DNA from 4 places in the Mesobacillus sp. S13 genome. Region 2 is predicted to be linked to each of the others. Evidence: riboswitches for the same ligand, from Rfam matches in the RefSeq annotation. Region 2 holds a riboswitch; each other region holds the start of a gene.

Region 1 (3,118 bases), 1.8 Mb from region 2:
GTGCCGGACCCTTTTCACCTTCCAGACCTTCTCATCATTACCAACATTCAATTCCCTGGCGATTTCCTGGCCGGCCAGCTCGAGAGTGAAATCCTCCACTGTCGTTTTCGCCTTTCCACCCATATTCTCTGCCAGTTCTTTAAAACTGATCAATCCGGTGATCGGAAACTGATGCCGTTTCAAATCGAGGACAAGTGAACCTTTGCCGCGGATTTTTTGGATGAAGCCATTTTGGGCAAGCAGATTCAGTGCTTTGCGGATGGTTTCCCTCGAAGTTTGATACATATCCGCAAATTCATTTTCAGATGGCAAAATCGTTTTTGCTGGATAATCTCCTTCCTGGATCTGTTTCGCAATTTCTTCATAGATCAATAAATATTTTTTTTGCATAACACATCACCGTACCTTGTCTGATTGCTACCATTTTACCTTTTTTAAGTCCGTTTGGATACAATAGACAATCGTGTTTGTCTTTTTCAAAAAAACTTCATAAAATCTTCTACAACTTCAAATGCAATCGCCGATATAAAAGCTGCGAGTTTTTTCCCAATAAGTTTTTTTCTAAAAGTGAACCAAAAAATCTTGGTGTTGGTTATAATTGTTCTATAAGGTGTTCTTAATATGGAACTATTTTATCAGATTTGTTATGATATAACTATAAATTGATAAGGTGTGTGGATAACAGTGATTGGTGAACGCGTCAAAAAACTTCGACAAGAGAAACGAATGTCCTTATCCGAATTGGCAGAACAAGCTGGCGTGGCAAAATCATATTTGAGCTCACTCGAGCGAAATCTTCAGACAAATCCTTCAATCCAATTCTTAGAAAAGATCGCTGGAGTACTGAATGTGCCAGTGGACCATCTCATTCATGAACAACCCGATAAAGAAAACATGGATTCAGATTGGGTCAATCTTGTAAAAGAAGCAATGGATTCTGGGATCACAAAGGATCAATTCAAGGAGTTTCTTGAATTCAATAAATGGCGACTTCATAATAAATGATATCCAGGACGGCTAAGATGGCTGTCCTTTTTTGTGCAAAATAAAAAGCACCTCCATAAGAGCTGCCCGATTGCACTTCTAATCTCTATGTATAAATTCCTCAGCTATTTTTCGTCTGCGTTAAAAACTCCCTGATTTCTTCTTTGTTAATTCCCATTTCTAATGCTTCCATTATAAGATGCATCCATTCTGTATCCAGTTCTTCGAAAACTACCTGCTCTTTAATCAAGTTCTTCCCCCCAAAATACAGTTAGTATTCCAGGCAGCCCGGCCATCATAGTACATTGCACCTTAGATCCGTGACTTTGCGTCCTAGTTTTTCAACAAGTTTGCCTTTTTCTGTACCTTTTTACTCACTTTTAAGTCCCAATGTCATTGTACCGTGTTCTATATATTTAACATGTAAGTATTTGTCGCCTGCAATAGAAGGTTTTTTTCTTTTTTCTTCCAAATGATTACAAAATCATAGCTAGTAAGAGTATTTTTCTGAAAATTACAATGATTTTGATAAGACTTTTTGTCAAATAATATCTCTAATTGTTGAACTCTTTTTATTTTTTTACCCCCATAAACTTAAGGGTTGACCATTTTTTTGTACTTTTGCTTTTTCCAGTCCGACATAATGGCCACTTTTTCAAGACTGATGGCATTAAAAAATGGATATCTCGTTAAATCATTTCCGCAAATCGGGCAGATCCATTCTCCTGCCTCACTGCTGCTAAACGAAGGGCGATTGCAACGATCACAATTCTTTCTGTACACGACATCCTGCCTCCTTTTTAAGTGGCTTACTGCCTCATTCCACTGAAGTATAGTTCATTTGTACCAATCTTGAAAAAGTCTAAAATATGGCGAATTTTCTTAAAAAAGAACAAAAATCGTTCTTTTTTAAGAAAATACTCCGTTTATCTCAGTTTCTTGTATTTTTAAAAGAACTAATTTGTTCGTTATAATGAATTAATAGATGAATTTAAAGGAGATTGCCATATGACTGTTGGCGAAAAAATAAAAAACTTAAGGCTGAAGAAGAAGTATTCAATTAGTGAGCTCTCTGAAAAAGCGAAAGTATCCAAATCCTATCTCAGTTACATTGAAAGGGGAATACAGGGTAATCCCTCACTTCAGGTGCTTTCCCGGCTCGCAGACAATCTAGATACAAGTGTTGAGTATTTGATGGGACAACAAAATACGAAAACTTTCCAGAAGCCTGTTGATGAGGAATGGGCTGGACTCGTTGATGAAGCCATAAAAAATGGAATAAGCAAAGAGGACTTTGCTTATTATGTGGATTTCATGAAGTTTCAAAGCAGGAATAAACAGTAAGCTTATATACTAAAATACAAATTAAAATCGCTCTTTAGACCAAATATTTCACGATAGTATCGCTTATCTTTTTTTGAGCCGACAAAATACATAGTCACTCCCCCATGCACTGTGACCTGGCATATTTACGATGCCAGAAAGCTGTCACAAAATATTCATAAAAACAAAGTACTTCTCACGTTTTCCCCATTATTTTTTCGTATTTTAATCACAACTCCTTGATAGGATTAAATTCGATCAAAGGAGGAGAATGGAATGAAGAAACTATTTGCTGTCATGATAGCATTCTTATTAATGATCATTGTTACTGCTTGCGGAGATGAAGCGGCCGAAAACGAACAGAAAGACGGACAGGAAACTGCGGCAACAGAAGTGAAGCACGAGGAGAATGATCACGACCATGGTGATGGCCCTCATCAGCCTGGTGCCGATGATGTTTGTGCCTTCTGCAATATGAAGGTATACGATGAAGCTGACCCAATGGGTGTATTTACAGCCCAGGCTAAAACGAAAGACGGCGAGTATGTATTCTTTGACGACTCCGGATGTCTGTTGAATATCGCACGGCGTGATGATGTGGAATTCGAGGAAAAGTGGGTACGTGATTACATTACATCTGAATGGATTGACGCCGACTCCGCTATTCCAGTAAAAGCAGATCTTAAAACACCTATGAAATACGGCTACGCATTCTTCAAGAATCCAGAAAGTGCCGAAAAATTCATTTCAGAAAACAACGACAAGAACCCTGCTACCGCAACATGGGAGCAGATCGACCAAATCGCAAAAG
Region 2 (3,118 bases):
ATTAAATTCCATTAAAGGAAATCCATTGACAAAATTTGTTCAAAACATTATGGCTGATATGTGTCTTCACACATTATTCACAGATTTCCATAAATTGCTTTGATATCTTAAGAGTGTAATCATTATATATTTTGAAAGGAAGCGATTTAGATGTTCGCTAAATGGTTAAGAGAAAACAATATTGCTGCTGGCCTGTTGACTGTAATTAGGGTTTGGCTTGGTTACAACTGGATGACTGCTGGATGGGGCAAATTGACTGGTGACGGTTTTGACGCTACGGGATATTTAAAAAATGCTGTTGCGAACCCAGTAAAAGGCCCAGACGGAAACATGGTTTATGGATGGTATGTTAACTTCCTAGAAAGCTTTGCCATCCCGAATGTCGATCTTTTCAACTTCATCGTTCCGCTTGGAGAATTCCTGATTGGACTTGGACTTATCCTTGGATGCTTGACAACTGCTGCCATGTTCTTCGGACTAGTGATGAACTTCAGTTTCTTCCTTGCCGGAACAGTTTCTCATAACCCAACAGACATCTTCTTTGGCTTCATCATCCTGTTCTCTGGCTTCAATGCTGCCAAATACGGCTTGGACCGCTGGGTGGTTCCTTTCATCCGCAAGACTGTCTTCAAACAAACACCAGAAGCTGCACATAAATCTGCTTAACAATATAGGAAATGCCCTCCGCCAATAGGCTGAGGGCATTTTTTCACTGGGAACTTTCTTCTATTGTTTTAAGCAGGATTTTTTTTCTGAAACCGCCGCTGCGATTCTTCTTTAACTGGCGCATGAACTCCACTTCAGATTCTGTAATCCCTCGATGCTCAGCAATTGCATACACCACTTCAAGCAAATCGACGATTTCACTTAGAAGCCTGTCCGTTCCAGTATTCCGGAACTTCTCCACTTCCTCATTGAATTTCTCCATGAGCTTTGCACTATATTGACTGCCATCTAAGATCTCAAATTCAACCTTCTTTCCCTTCCCTTTCATCAACTCAGGAAAAAGATCTCTAACAAGTTTGTTATATTCTTTTTTCTCCATGTTTACTCCCCTTTTGCTGTCCTATTGTTAAACATATCCTTAAAACTGCGGGTTCAAACACCTTTTTAAAATATAGAATTGTGCATCTGGGTAACAATGGAAATTGAAAAAGCCTGTGGTCCCTACCACAGGCTTTCTAATTTTAATAGTTTTCAAACTACATAATCTTCAGTTAATTTATTACAAGCATTTGATAGATTTTGCAAACATTCCATCCTTAGTTTCTCGTCGCAGATAAAATCGTTCCGAAGCTCTTCTTCTAGCTTCCTTTGAATTTGCTGGATTTCTTCCCGGAATTTCTCGCGTTTTTCGATTTCAGTTAAGTGAAATTCAATTTCCTGTTCAAAATACTCTACCGTCCCAAATAAAACAGTCAATGATTCCTCCACCTTCCATTCTTTTTTTGAATACCTTTACCAAAAAACCAAACCTGCCAAAAGAATTATTTTTATTAGTCCTGTCAAGTATCTTAAGTATTATTTATCCTCTATCGCGTGATGCAAACGTGAAATCGACACCTTTTTGCATTATTATGCCATTATCAACAGTCAAAATAAAAAAATCCTCCAAAAGGACGGCGGATTTCATACGTCAAATAGTCTTTCATAACCATTTGCCTACAATTGGTTTTATCATCCGTTCTTTTTTGGCAACCCGACGATCATAGCTAAATGGCCTTAGACTCGTGGCTTTGCGTCCTCACCTTTCGATAAGTTTGCCTTTTTCAGTTCTACTTAAAATATAAAACTTTAGAACCATCATTTCAACAAGTTTCGCCATTTTTTTACAAGGATGAGTCTATTTTCCTATTAAATATTCATTTTGTGTGCAGAATTCGATTGTTTTCACACTGTAATATCTCCGCAATCTCTATGTAAAATTCTATTGCTAGAATGAAGGGAAGAAGCTTTATTACAGGCGAATGGCAGGAGGATCCTTATGGAACAGCATGTTAAGAAGTCGCTAGATGAATGGAAAGCAGAAATTGAAGAAATTCTTAAAGAGATTGATGCGGAGTATGAAGAAGTAAAGAATGAACTAAAAGTGTATACATATAAATTCAACATCACCAAGCAGGTTGTCCAGTCAACAGTGAACCCCGACTTGAACAGAAAAATCCGCGAATTGTACCATCAGCCATTTGAAGAGAAATTTAATGATTTGAAAGAATATATCAAGGAACTGGAAGAGAAAAAGCGTGTCTTCCAAATGTTCACCGATAAAATCGACAAAGTAACGGAAAAAGAAGATACAGCGCCTTTTGCAGTTGCGCAATCGGACTAATTAGAGAAGCCTGGCTGATTAATCGAAATCTCAGCCAGGCTTTTGTTATGCTCACTTCTTCCACCATGAATCAAACATGGATGCCGGCGTATGCCGTTTATGCTCTGAAGCAAGATATCTGCCCTCAATCTTGGCTGCAGCTGCTTCGTCGATCTGCTTTCCTTCAAGATAGTCATCAATTACTTCATAACTCACTCCAAGCTCGGTTTCATCTGATTGGAGCGGCTTATTGTCAAGAAGATCGGCAGTAGGTTCCTTCAGGTACAGTCTTGGTTCTGCGTTCAATGCCTTCAGCAGCTCCCTGCCCTGGCGCTTGTTGAGACCCGATAACGGCAGCAAATCAGCACCGCCATCTCCGTACTTTGTAAAGAATCCAGTCACAGCCTCGGCAGCATGGTCTGTCCCGATCACTAGCAAGCCATCCTGTCCCGCAATGGCATACTGAGTAATCATCCTCATCCTTGCCTTCGCGTTCCCCTTGTTAAAGTCCGTCATTCGATCACCAATCGCTTCCTCGAACTGTGTATTGAAGGTATCAACCGCAGGCTGGATATTGAAGGTGATGGTTTGATCAGGCTTAATGAAGTCCAGTGCTTTCTGTGCATCTTCCTCGTCTTTTTGTACAGCATATGGAAGTCTGACAGCCACGAATTTGGCGTCCTTGCCTTCTGATCGCAATTCCTCTGCAGCCAGCTGCGCCAACCTTCCAGCCAAAGTGGAGTCCTGGCCGCCACTGATTCCTAAGACGTATCCTTTTGCCCTTGAAGCAAGCAAATATTCTTTTAAAAA
Region 3 (3,118 bases), 1.7 Mb from region 2:
TTTAAGGAACTGCATAAGTTGGGGCGATTCCAGATGTCTTCTTTTTATTGTTTCAATCACAGTCGTAATTACTAAAGAAAATAGGATTTTTGAATGAAATTAGTTAAAAAATTACCGATAAAAAAAGAATGGAAGCCCATTCTTCTCTGTTATTCGCTTATTTCCAGCTGGATTTTCGGCATTTTGTGCATATCTCTGGCTGTTACATGTGCAATGACATTGTAGTTGCTAGATTCGTCAAACATTTTTCAATGATTTTCGTTTTGAAGTAATTCTTCTTCAAAAATAGTCCCTTATTTACATATTTATCTTAGTAAATCGATTGACGTAACTGTAGGGGCACAAGAAATTCTGCAGTTAATACTCAAAATCAGGTGAAAAACCCGCTAATTACCTTTATAAGGTATTTAGCGGGTTTTTCTAAAGGTGATTTTTTTTATCCCTTTGCCAATGTTCTTAGGGAGCCATTATCATCCAACTGTGTAAATGATGAATGGCAAAAGTCACATCCGGTTGTGGATACGCACTCTTCACTAAAGAAAGCTGACTATACATATGAGCAGCACCTTCTTCATAAAAACTAACAAGATTGGCTTCTTCTGATTTGCCAGTTTCTACTCCAATCACAATGGGTTTGCCAAGAGAGGAAGCATATTGTACTTCATTTCTCACTAGCTCAATAATTCCGTTTCCTCCTGCAGCCTGATCGCGGTATGCCATTATAGTCGTAAAGCTTGTTGTCTTAATCGCCCAATTAGCTAAATTACCTTTCCCGTAAGTATTGCTGTAGGCAATTTCATCAAACCAGAAAGGAATATCGATTCCAAATGTAAGTCCAAGTTGTTCTGAAGTAATAGCAGCATGATTGATAATATTTTGATATGCAAGTACAGTATTCTTGAATTTAGAGTTCCAGCCACTATATAGGTATGGCTCTATATCTAAATGAATACCAGTAAATCTTTGTGTCTGTGAGGCTGATTTTTGGTAGTTCCCCACCCAATTAAAGAATTCCTTAGAATAAGCAGAACCTTTAGAGGAAACCCATTGTGGTGAGCCATCTAAAGCGTGTATTTCTATGCCTTTTTCAGTTGCTTTTTGAATAAATGTTTTATAAGTATTGAAAGGGATGTCTTTATTAACTTGAAGGTAAATTTGCTTAACTTGATTGTTTCCTGCGAATGAAAGGATCTCGTTTCCTTGCGTAGCAATCGTTGAAGTATTCCAAAGCCATGTTGCCGTTGGAACTCCTGCGTTAGCATGAGCTTTAATGGGTTGAGAAAGGGTTTGAAGAGGACCAAAACCCATAAGTAAGACAAGACTTAATAAGAGGTATTTATTGATATTCATATTCTCCGCTCCTTATAATGGCCAAGACACCATTTTGGGAGTCTGGCAACCTGGCAACCATATGCAAAGGAAATATCTCTTTACACTAAGGCCCATGGCTTTGCGTCCTTGCCTTTCAACAAGTTTGCCTTTATCAGTTTTTTATTTAATTTGAGTATATCCTGTCCTAAAAACAATTGGAATCAATTTTTTTGAACTATTTCCAAAAAACAAAGTACAATACTTAGTCTTGTTCACATTATTGGGTAGGATAAAAATAACATGCATTGGATTGCTTTTTCACGTTGGCACTTCACAAGAGAACCCGTTACTGCATGTTGGCGTAGTACTTTTTTATAGTATCATACAACTTCAATGCGCATACCTTGTTATTGAATATACGCACCTTTTGTTATTCATAAAGGCCTGCACATTATATAAATGAAAGGACAAAAAGTCATTATTTCCTGCGTATTCTTTCTAAAAATATAGGTGCTATATTTAGTAAGATCGAAACAATCGTCAAAAACCATAATGCCCTTGCCATACCAGGTACTACATCCGCCAAAGCCGCCCAATCTTCTACTTTTACCCACCGAGATACATAACTGTAATCTGCACAAAGTGTTAATGCTGTAAATGATAATCCCATCGCCATCGCAAGCTTGTAATCCTTCCCTGCTGAATACATATAAAGATTTATAAACGTTGCTACTATTGCAATGACCCCAAATATTACCCACATAACTATACCTCCGTATATTTTTAGCCGTTTGTTGAATAAGGCATTCAACAAATTGTTCCTCAATCCTTCTTGCATGATCGAACCCTTAATTAAAATATAAACTTTACAAATAAACATCTATTCAAGTGGTTTAAGTAGATCCTCTATTAATTTGTTTGATATGTTTAAAGCTTCTTTTCTATTTGTTGCAGGTCCAGATATTAATAGCCCGCCTTTAGGGTCCCATTCATATGTGGCATTATCACTTACAGACTCAAGCAGTTCGTAAACGATAATAGTTAGCTCACTTAAATCCTTATTTATATAAAAAAAGCCGTAGGGGGAATCCCCGATTAATAAAGAGCCGCCGTTTTCAATAAAAACCACTTCTACTTCCTTCTTATCAATGATAATATTTTTTGGCAACTCTCCTTTTATATCTATGGTTCCTTTAAAACGATCTTGGTTAAAAATTTTTCTATACAATTTACCTTTAATAGTAATTGTAACTTCTTCATTTAATTGATTGCTTTTATTTCCAACTCCGTAAACGATTCCTTCAAATGCTTGATTGATTTCTTTGGGTAAGGAATACCAAACCCAAAAGCTAACTATACCTATAAGAAATATGAAACCTAATAACAACTTCTTTCGATTTATTGGAATACAGCCCCCTAATTACAATAATCCATGTATCAAATAAATCACTGAACCTAATGGTGGAATGAGTTGCAAATCCATCTCCTCATTTCCAGTTACAATATGTATCGATTTATGATTATTTTTATTTTCATTGATATTTTTTCTTCCTAAAGATTAAGTCTATAATGAAAGCGGTAATCAATGATATAGCTGAAAGTAAGATAAAATCGTACTAACTACAGCGGCTAATAACCATCCATTCCCCAACCATATATATGCCCAGCCAAATATACCAATGATTCCGAAGGATAAAGCTATGTAATACTTCAGCCTGCTTTTATCTGGAAAGTATAAGTTTATAGCATAATAAATTAATGAAATAATGAAGGTAAAGGCGATGATTAGGAAAGCATCCATGGAAAG
Region 4 (3,118 bases), 1.9 Mb from region 2:
GTTTTTACATTCACCATAACAAGGGCACACTCAATTAGTTGCAGATCCTGATCCACAGTTCCGCCCTTGATCAAGAACTTTCCATTCACTGCCTCACCAGGAATTAATACATCCTTCTTCAAAATCAGGTCAATCTGGGCCGAACCTACTCCTAGCAAAGACATATACTTCCGTAATAACATCCTGTTCCTCCATCTATTTACTTTTTTGGATTGATGTACTTTTCATCAAGCTTCTTTTCAATTTGCTCAATCTGTTTATGATCTGCTAACAATTCTTCACTGTTCTTCTTAACCAGTTCACTAAAGCTAAGCTGTAATTTCTTCATACACCTGCACTCCAATACTTAAATTTATGTTTTTCTATGGTAAAATGCCTCTTTATATCTATAAATAGCTCAGATTTGTTCCTTCATTTTTCGCATGCAAGTTCATGGTAACCAGGGCTGCTTTTTTCATATTATTGAAGGCGTCCCACTCCGCCGTTTTTCCAAACAAAAAACCTTCACCTGGTCTGGTGAAGGTTAAAAATAAATAAAGACCTTCACCAAATTTGGTAAAGGTCTTGCTAACAACGGTCGTTGCCAGCAAAGCCGGGAGGGATTCTCCGTAATGACGACTCTGCTGTGAAAGCTACTCCCCTTTAGGAGAACTATACGAGTTTATACGATAATCATACAATACAGTGTCCATTCAGTCAATTCATTGAAATCAAACTGGCAGTTAGTTCTGCAGCATTGACTTGCTCAATGTTACTTGCCGTTATCTTTCCCTTTTCCTTTGCTTCCTTTTTCATCACTTTCATCGTCTTGCTCATCGTCTTCTTCGCTGTCTTCATCTTCTTGTTTTTCTTTGTTTTTCTTGGTTTCTTCACGCTTTTGTTCTTCAGCTTTTTTTGCAGCTTCTTTTTGCTGCTCTTCAGCTTTTTTTGCAGCTTCCTTTCGTTGTTCTGCTGCTTTTTCAGCTGCCTCTTTTTGCTTGGCTTCAGCTTTCTTCTCTGTTTCAAGCTGTTTTTCTTCAGCTTTTTTTGCTGCTAAAGCTTTCTTCTCTTCAGCTTTCTTTCCAGAGCTTTTTTCACTTTGTGCTGAAGCGGAGCCAACCTGCTGGACCGTGGTTTGTTCAGAGGCTGTTTCTTCGCTTTCATTTTCAGTTACAGTTTCAGCTGCTTGTTGTTCAGCTTCTTCTGTACTGCTCTCTTCTTCTAATCCCTCTGTGTTTTCCTCAGTTTCTGTATCTTCCTCTTGTTCTTCTTCAGATTCTTGTTTTTTTCCTGATGCGAGACCTTTCATTTTGGAAGGATGGACGCCAAGCTGCTTGGCTGCCTGGCCGAATCCGATCTTTTCTTTTGTATATAAAGCAGTGATTTCCTCAACTGTTTTGCCAGCTGCTTCTGCCAGCCAGAAGATTTGAGCAATTTGGCCGTAACCCAACTCCTGTTCGCGCAGCTGTAAAACCATTTCCTGATCCAGATCTTTAACTACATTAGCAACGATCTTTGCTTGTTCCGTTGCTTCTTCAACCTCTTCCTTCAGTTCATCTTCAAGCTCCTCAGTAAGTTCATCCTCAACCTCAGAAACATTTTCCAGATCTTCAGTCAGTTCGTCCTCACCTTCAGAATCAGTCTGTTCTTCAACAATTACTTCTGTAACCTTCTCTTCCGCTTCCTCAAGAGCCTCTAAATATTCTTGAAAAGCCTGTTGGACGAATTCTGTTTTTTCTTGCTCTGACATTGCGCCAGCTTCAGCCAGTCTTTCATTCGCAAACTCGAGAAGGAGTTGGGCTTCTTTTTCATCATCAAAGGTAACTAGAAGCTTCAATTCCTCAAATAATTGATCAAACGTAAATAAAAACTCGTCTGGAGTCGTTCCCGGGTCTACCGTTTCTTCGAGCACATCTGCAGATGCTGCAGTACCAAAAGCAAGCACTCCGGTTAAAATTGTTGATGCTAAAAGCTTTTTCATTCCAATACCCCCACTGTTTTATATATATTGGAATTAAAATCGACATAAAAAAGTGCTGTCCGAAGAGCAGCACACATACATTAGCTATGTGGATCTTCGGCATCTGGCTGGCATGGTCGTTGACTTTAGCCCCTGTAGCTTTGCGTCCCCCGGTTTCCCTGGGTTTGCCATTATCGGATTTTAATTCTACTTTTATCTTACTTATTCGACAGGAAAAAATAAATAGAAATTTTTAAAGTTTCGGTTATTCAGCTGCCTCTCCGAATTTTCCTTCCTGATAATCACGATAAGCCTGGCGGATCTCATCCATCGAATTCATAACGAACGGCCCGTAGGCAACCACTTCCTCTTTGATCGGCTTTCCTGAATAAACCAACACCTTTGATCGCTGGTTTGCTTTCAGGCTTAGTTCGCTTGTTCCCTCGCCTCCGTCATTGAAAGTCAATGTTGCCGCAGCCGACTTTTTAAGGTTTGTACGGCTTGAACCGGCCTCAATATCACCTGAAAGAACATACAAGAATGCATTATGTGACTCAGGCAATGAGTATGTGAATTCGGTATCCTCAGCCAGCTGAATTTCTGATAAGGTATAAGGCAACAAGGGTTCGAGAGGCCCTTTTACTCCAGCCGTTTCTCCTGAGTACACCTTTAAGATACCGCCTTCGAACTGGACAACCGGTGCCTGTTGGGAATACACATTTTGATAGGAAGTGGTAGTGCCCTTCAGCTCCTTCGGCAGATTCAGCCAGAGCTGCAGTGTATGTGCTATATCATTATCCACTGCCTCTTCAGCATGCCGTGCGCCGCTGCCGGCGTTCATATACTGGATGTCACCGGATTCCAGGATACTGTGACCTCCATGGTTGTCAATGTGCTCCAGCCTGCCATCAATGATATACGTAATCGTCTGGAAGCCTCGGTGCGGGTGATCGGAGAAAGTTCCGCGCTTAAACCAGTCCTCTGCCATTAAAATGAAAGGATCCAGTTCCCTCCAGTCTTGTGGGTTCAGCACAAGTCCTGCCTGGACATGCGGCATCCCTCTTTCTTCATATTGAACAGTCCAATGCTTCTTGATATCTCTTATAAACATTTTCAAAACCCCTTTTTCGTACAGCTTACTTTTCTATCCTCAAATTATAACAATGCTACTTTATATTT

The links. A riboswitch is a leader RNA that binds a small molecule or an ion and turns the genes downstream of it on or off. The one in region 2 is predicted to bind cyclic di-GMP.
Region 1: linked by a shared signal. The riboswitch ahead of LGO15_RS04635 (anti-repressor SinI family protein) and the one ahead of LGO15_RS20120 (hypothetical protein) in region 2 are both predicted to bind cyclic di-GMP.
Region 3: linked by a shared signal. The riboswitch ahead of LGO15_RS11235 (amidase) and the one ahead of LGO15_RS20120 (hypothetical protein) in region 2 are both predicted to bind cyclic di-GMP.
Region 4: linked by a shared signal. The riboswitch ahead of LGO15_RS04900 (DUF5667 domain-containing protein) and the one ahead of LGO15_RS20120 (hypothetical protein) in region 2 are both predicted to bind cyclic di-GMP.

What each region holds. Positions count from the first base shown of each region.
Region 1 covers NZ_CP084622.1:904,793-907,910, reverse strand. Annotated here, with positions in the region: gene treR (trehalose operon repressor) at 1-390, opposite strand, end outside; gene LGO15_RS04640 (helix-turn-helix domain-containing protein) at 685-1,005, shown strand; gene LGO15_RS04635 (anti-repressor SinI family protein) at 1,106-1,234, opposite strand; cyclic di-GMP riboswitch class I at 1,264-1,349, opposite strand; gene LGO15_RS04630 (hypothetical protein) at 1,579-1,767, opposite strand; gene LGO15_RS04625 (helix-turn-helix domain-containing protein) at 1,993-2,328, shown strand; gene LGO15_RS04620 (nitrous oxide reductase accessory protein NosL) at 2,584-3,118, shown strand, end outside.
Region 2 covers NZ_CP084622.1:3,922,459-3,925,576, forward strand. Annotated here, with positions in the region: gene LGO15_RS20110 (DoxX family protein) at 151-666, shown strand; gene LGO15_RS20115 (nucleoside triphosphate pyrophosphohydrolase) at 710-1,045, opposite strand; gene LGO15_RS20120 (hypothetical protein) at 1,198-1,422, opposite strand; cyclic di-GMP riboswitch class I at 1,691-1,775, opposite strand; gene LGO15_RS20125 (hypothetical protein) at 1,985-2,329, shown strand; gene nadE (NAD(+) synthase) at 2,381-3,118, opposite strand, start outside.
Region 3 covers NZ_CP084622.1:2,185,525-2,188,642, reverse strand. Annotated here, with positions in the region: gene LGO15_RS11235 (amidase) at 457-1,350, opposite strand; cyclic di-GMP riboswitch class I at 1,392-1,489, opposite strand; gene LGO15_RS11230 (hypothetical protein) at 1,790-2,074, opposite strand; gene LGO15_RS11225 (hypothetical protein) at 2,192-2,698, opposite strand.
Region 4 covers NZ_CP084622.1:968,322-971,439, reverse strand. Annotated here, with positions in the region: gene LGO15_RS04910 (sporulation protein) at 1-182, opposite strand, end outside; gene LGO15_RS04905 (FbpB family small basic protein) at 200-328, opposite strand; gene LGO15_RS04900 (DUF5667 domain-containing protein) at 752-1,960, opposite strand; cyclic di-GMP riboswitch class I at 2,056-2,139, opposite strand; gene LGO15_RS04895 (pirin family protein) at 2,205-3,050, opposite strand.